Linked DNA regions of Geobacter metallireducens GS-15. The protein of the gene in region 1 interacts with the protein of each later gene in a pairwise test. Links are inferred from orthologs where the notes say so. Each region holds a gene or a part of one and is shown on either strand. Other genes may lie near its edges. The genes, in order: GMET_RS03020 and def.

Region 1 (3,115 bases):
GAGTGCCGATGACATTGAAGAACTGAAAAAGCTCGACATCATCGTTACCTGCCAGGGTGGCGACTACACCAAGGCCGTCCACCCGGAACTCCGCAAGCAAGGGTGGCAGGGATACTGGATCGACGCGGCCTCCACCCTCCGGATGGAGCCGAATGCGGTCATCATCCTCGACCCGGTGAACCGCAACGTCATCGACGCGGCCCTGGCCAAGGGGCAAAAGGATTTCATCGGCGGCAACTGCACCGTGAGCCTCATGCTCATGGCCTTGGGAGGGCTTTTTCGGGCCGGCCTCGTGGAGTGGCTCACCTCCATGACCTACCAGGCTGCTTCCGGCGCCGGTGCCCCCAACATGCGCGAACTCCTCTCCCAGATGGGAACCCTCCACGGTTCCGTGGCTGACCTCCTCAAGAATCCCTCGTCGGCCATCCTCGACATCGACCGGGATGTGACCGCCACCCTGCGCGGCGACGCCCTGCCGACGAAAGAGTTCGGCTTCCCCCTGGCTGGCAGCGTCCTTCCCTGGATCGACCGGGAGGTGGAGGACGGCCAGAGCCGGGAGGAGTGGAAGGGCTTCGCCGAGACCAACAAGATCCTCGGCACAACCACCCCGATCCCGGTGGACGGCATCTGCGTCCGCGTCGGCGCCATGCGCTGTCACAGCCAGGCCCTGACCATCAAGCTGAACAAGGACGTCCCCCTGGGCGATATTGAAGAGCTGATCAAGAACGACAACCAGTGGGTCAAGTTCGTCCCCAACACCAAGGCCGACACCTTGGCCGACCTGACCCCCGCCGCGGTATCCGGGCTTCTCACAGTCCCTATCGGCCGGGTCCGCAAGATGAAGATGGGCCCCCAGTACATGCAGGCCTTCACCTGCGGCGATCAACTCCTCTGGGGGGCTGCCGAGCCCCTGCGCCGGATGCTCCGTATCCTCGTGGAGAAATAAGTAATGGCAAAACTGTGGAACGTGGCCGTCGTCGGCGCCACTGGCGCCGTCGGTGGCCAGATGATCGAATGCCTCGAAGAGCGCAACTTCCCTGTGGGGAAGATCCGCTACCTGGCCAGTGCCCGGAGCGCCGGCGAGGTGCTGGAGTTCAAGGGAAAGCCGGTGATGGTGGAAGAGCTGACCCGCGACTCCTTTGAGGGGATCGACATCGCCCTCTTTTCGGCTGGCGGCGACCGTTCCCGGGATTTCTGTCCCGCGGCGGCAGCTGCCGGCGCCGTTTGTATCGACAACTCCAGTGCCTGGCGGATGGATCCGGACGTGCCGCTGGTGGTTCCCGAGGTGAATCCCCACGCCATCGCCGACTACCGGAAGAAGGGTATCATCGCCAACCCCAACTGCTCCACCATCCAGATGGTGGTGGCCCTGAAGCCGCTCCACGACCACGCTGTCATCAGGCGGATCGTGGTCTCCACCTACCAGGCTGTTTCCGGCACCGGCAAGAAAGCTATTGAAGAGCTACAGAAACAGGTGGTCACCCTTTTTCAGGGGAAGTCGCCGGAAGTGGCGACCTACCCCCACCAGATCGCCTTCAACTGCCTTCCTCAGATCGATTCCTTCGGTGACAACGGTTATACCAAGGAAGAGATGAAGATGGTGCACGAAACCCGGAAGATTCTTGAGGCGAACATCGGGGTAACCGCCACTGCAGTTCGAGTGCCGGTCTTCTACGGCCACTCCGAGTCAGTGAATATCGAAACCGAGAACAAGCTGACCGTGGCCACGGCCCGCGAACTTCTGGCAAAGGCGCCCGGGGTGGAGCTGGTGGACGATCCGGCCACGTCATCCTATCCCATGGCCATCGACGCTGCCGGCCAGGACCTGACCCTCGTGGGGCGAATCCGTGAGGACGAGTCCATCGCCAACGGCCTCAACCTCTGGGTGGTGGCGGACAATATCCGCAAGGGTGCGGCCACGAATGCCGTCCAAATCGCCGAGATTCTGATCGAAAAGTATCTCAGGTAGGGCCTGTTCGTATATCCCCCAGCCGGGACGCATGGCAACATGTCACCATGAGCGGGACGCCCTCCAGGGCGTCCTTGATTTTTATGCATACCATTAAACTTGTTCTCGAGTACGACGGCACAAACTACGCGGGCTGGCAGATTCAGCCCAACGGCATCTCTGTCCAGCAGGTGGTCGAAGAGGCGTTGGCGAGGCTGCTGAAGGAACCGGTTCGCGTGCATTCCTCTGGCCGCACCGATGCCGGTGTCCACGCCCGGGGCATGGTTGCCGCCTTCACCACTGCCAAAGGGCTGCCGATGCGGGCCTTCTCCGATGGGCTCAATGCGCTTCTTCCTCCCGATATCGCTGTGATGGAAGCGCTGGAGGCTCCGGACGGCTTTAATCCGCGCTTTGACGCCGCAGGCAAGCACTACCGCTATACCATACACCGGGGGGAGCGCCGTTCTCCCCTTTGCCGCCACTATGTCTGGCACGCGAGGGAGACGCTCGATCTGGCAGCCATGGAAAAGGGGGCCAGCCATATGGTCGGTGAGCATGATTTCGCCTCTTTTCGCACAGCAGGTTGTGCCGCGCGGACCACAGTCCGACGGATAGATGCCGTGGACCTGGCACTGGAAGGGGATCTCCTCCATATTGACGTAAAGGGTTCCGGATTCCTGCGCAACATGGTCCGGATCATGGTTGGCACCCTGGTGGAGGTTGGCCGGGGGAGGCGGAGTGCCGATGACGTGGCGCTTCTGTTTCGGTATCCTGGAGAACGTTTTGCCGGCCCGACAGCCCCCCCTCAGGGGCTGTGCCTCATGGAAGTCTATTATTGACATATATTTTAGGGTTGACAGCTGCTGATAGCCATAGTATTATCCGTCCTTCGCTGAGAAAAGTGTTTTACTCTTTATTCCATCCAGTTTGAGAGGGTTCGATGAAGACGACGAAGGTTGCAAAGAAAGAAGAAGTAACCAGGGACTGGTTCCTGGTCGATGCTGATAACAAGGTGCTCGGTCGCATGGCCACCGAGATCGCCAATATCCTCCGCGGCAAGAAAAAGCCGATCTACACCCCGAGTGTTGACACTGGTGATTTTGTCGTTGTGGTCAATGCTGAGAAGATTCAGCTCACCGGCAACAAGCTCGCCGACAAGATGTACTA
Region 2 (3,242 bases), 3.1 Mb from region 1 along the record:
AGTTCTGCCAGTCCCATGATATCGCAGCGGCCGCACCGGACGCATTTGTTGATGTTGCCGGTCACCTTGATCTCGCATTCGAAAAGCTGGAGACAGTGAGGCAGGAGTATCAAGACTCGGTCGGGTTTTACCCGGCGACGCTGGGAGAGAACCAGACTGTTATTCATGGCAATGAACGACTGGCGGATGGTGTCAATGGAGATGCCGAACGTGCGACCGATCAGTTCAATGGCCGGAAGAAGAAACTTGATGACAACACCGCGCAGAAAACGGGTGAAAAGGATATCCTTGCCGAGCGCCGAGGTCAGCACGAGCACAAGGGTGCCAAGGAGGGCTAGTAGGGACAGGCCACCAAAAACTATTCCGGCGATGCGAGGGAGGCTTGGGTGGATGTTCGCCAAGCCGGTCGTGGGAATCCACCAGAGAAGGTAGATTGCGCCGACAATCAGGAGACAAGTGACCCCCATGAGCACAATGAAAAGACGTTTTTTAGGAGTATTGTCAGGCATTTTAATGACCGAGCCGAATCCCTGGCTCCAGACGGCAACCTGCTAGGAAATCTTGAGCCGATAGCCGTTTCCTTCCTTCCAGTTGCAGTTCCTCGATTCGGAGGCTACCTGACCCGCAGCCGACGATGATCCCGTCTTTTCCGACAGCCATGATATCTCCGGGCTTGCCGCATTCAGTGGCCACCGACACCTTGTACAGCTTCAGTGTCTTGCCGTCCAGCGTGGTATACGCTCCGGGCCACGGAGTGAAGCCGCGAACGAGGTTTTTAATTTGCTGCGGCTCCTGCTTCCAGTCGATAAGGCCGTCTTCCTTCTTCAGCATCGGAGCGTAGCAGGTAAGAGCGTCATCCTGCTTTTCGCGAGTAAGGGTGCCTACCTGGAGTCTGTCCAGGGTCTCGTCGATGGTTTCAGCCCCAAGGAGGGAGAGGCGGTCGTGGAGCGACTGGGCGTCCTCGTCCGGGCCAATGGAGATGGACCGTTTGACAAGCATATCCCCCGTGTCGAGACCCGCATCCATCTGCATGGTGGTTATGCCGGTCTCGGTCTCGCCGTTGATGAGGCACCAGTTAATGGGAGCGGCCCCCCGGTAGCGTGGAAGGAGTGAGGCGTGAATGTTGATGCAGCCATGCCGAGGGATTTCGAGGAGGCTCTGGGGGAGAATCTGGCCGAAGGCGACCACCACAATCAGGTCAGGATTCAGTTCCCTGATCTGTGCGACAACCTCGGGCGCACGGACTTTCTGGGGCTGCAGGACCGGAATGCCATGCTCCTCGGCAATGACCTTCACGGGAGGCGGCACCAGTTTCTGGCCACGACCCTTGGGGCGGTCAGGTTGGGTCACGACGGCAATTACATCCTCGCCTCGCTCGATGAGTCTCGTGAGCGTGGGACAGGCGAAATCAGGGGTTCCCATGAAGATGATGCTGAGTCCGGCCATGCAGTAATCCTACCCTTCCTCAACCATGCGGCGGTATTTTTTCTTGAACATCTCCCGCTTCAGGGGAGAAAGGTGATCCACGAAGAGCATCCCTTCCAGGTGGTCTATCTCGTGCTGGAAAGCGATGGCCAGAAGCCCTTCCGCCCTATAGGTCACTTCCTCTCCATCGAGATTGAGCGCCTTAACGACAACCTTGGCGTGCCGGTGCACATTGGCGGAGTACTTGGGGACAGAGAGGCAACCCTCTTCCTCGTATGATTCCCCTTCGGTATGGACGAACACCGGGTTGATGCAGACAATCAGCTCCGGCCTTTCTTCGCGCTGAGAGACATCAATGACGATGACCCGCTGGCTTACGCCGATCTGCGGGGCGGCCAGGCCGACCCCCTGGGCGTCATACATGGTTTCGGCCATGTCGCGGACCAGTTCACGGGTCGCGTCGTTGATGACCGCAACCGGCACCGCCTTCTTTTTGAGGATCGGGTTGGGATAAGTAAGAATTGTACGCACCATGGTTCATGCACCTTCAACGATAGTTATTCGTATGAATATAGAGAGATAGGGCGAAAAAATCAAACCCTTCCTGACGGGACGGCGAAGTCACATGAGATCCACCGGGTCAACATCGATCAGGATCCGTATGCCGGAAGGAGGGGTATAGGTTCTCCGCAGACGGGCAAGGAGGCGGTGGAGCGCCGAACGTACCGGTGCCTTGAGTAGGAACTGCCACCGGTACCTCCCCCGCAGCTTCAGCAGGGGGGCGGGGGAGGGGCCGAGTATCTCGACATGTCCACCCGCTTCACGGCGCAGGGTGCGGATCTGTCCGGCAAGGCGCCTGCTCTCCTGTTCCACGGCTGATGCAGCAGTGCCGGTCAGGTAGATGGCCCCCAGGTGAACGAATGGTGGATAGCCGGTTTCCTGACGAAAGGCAAGCTCAGTCGTGTAAAACTCCTCCATGGATGCGGTTCCGGCGTGGATGAGAGCATAGTGGTCGGGATTGAGGGTCTGGATGATGACCCTCCCCGCATCCTCGCCCCGTCCGGCCCGCCCCATGAGCTGTGTCATCAGCTGATAGGTCCGTTCGGCGCTCCGGTAGTCGGGGATGTTGAGAGTTGACTCCACCGACACGATCCCCACGAGGGTGATGCCGGGGAAGTCGTGCCCTTTGGCAACCATCTGGGTGCCAATGAGGATGTCGGTCTTCCGCTCGGCCACCTTGCGCAAAATCCGTGCGTGGCCCCCTCTCCCCCGCGTTGTGTCCCGGTCCATCCGGTCGACCCGGGCTTCGGGAAAGCGTTCCCGCACAAGTTCTTCCACCTGTTCGGTGCCAAGGCCGAGGTGCGTGACCCGGGTGCTTCCGCAGTCGGGGCAGACAGAAGGGGCCGGGATGGCGTAGTCGCAGTAGTGGCAGACGTGGCGGTTCTTGCGCTGGTGATAGGTGAGGGTGACGGCGCAGTTGGGGCAGCGGAGCACGTGGCCGCACTCCTCGCAGGTGAGCCAGGTGGCAAAGCCGCGGCGGTTCAGAAAGACCAAAGTCTGCCCGCCGTTGGCCAGGTTGGCGGCCGTGGCATCGGCCAGCAGCGGGAGTATTGCATCGGCTTTTTTCCCCCGGGCATCGATAATCTCGGCATGGGGGACCGGAAGGCCATTCACCCGTTCGGGAAGGGAGAGGAGGGTGAGCTTCCCGGTCACGGCGGCATGCCACGTGGTAACCTGGGGGGTGGCGGACCCAAGGACCACTGAGGCTTTCTCCATCTTTCCCCGTACGAGGGCCAGGTCCCGTGCGTTGTAACGGA

What was found.
Region 2: the proteins of GMET_RS03020 (region 1) and def interact in binary tests that used the Escherichia coli proteins (3 or more experiments, as listed by UniProt). The link is inferred for Geobacter metallireducens GS-15 from one-to-one orthologs.

The regions. Positions count from the first base shown.
Region 1 is NC_007517.1:674,200-677,314, forward strand. Bases 167-2,959 are described here. They hold GMET_RS03020 (aspartate-semialdehyde dehydrogenase), read left to right. Parts: upstream 167-949; coding sequence 950-1,969; downstream 1,970-2,959. Other genes in these bases: asd (aspartate-semialdehyde dehydrogenase), read left to right, coding at 167-946; truA (tRNA pseudouridine(38-40) synthase TruA), read left to right, coding at 2,053-2,787; rplM (50S ribosomal protein L13), read left to right, coding at 2,889-2,959. Outside these bases: more of asd, read left to right, coding at 1-166; more of rplM, read left to right, coding at 2,960-3,115.
Region 2 is NC_007517.1:3,752,152-3,755,393, reverse strand. The notes cover bases 208-3,127. They hold def (peptide deformylase), read right to left. Parts: upstream 1,960-3,127; coding sequence 1,456-1,959; downstream 208-1,455. Other genes in these bases: priA (replication restart helicase PriA), read right to left, coding at 2,047-3,127; fmt (methionyl-tRNA formyltransferase), read right to left, coding at 511-1,446; GMET_RS16740 (DUF116 domain-containing protein), read right to left, coding at 208-509. Outside these bases: more of GMET_RS16740, read right to left, coding at 1-207; more of priA, read right to left, coding at 3,128-3,242. UniProt on the Escherichia coli protein: Removes the formyl group from the N-terminal Met of newly synthesized proteins. Requires at least a dipeptide for an efficient rate of reaction. N-terminal L-methionine is a prerequisite for activity but the enzyme has broad specificity at other positions.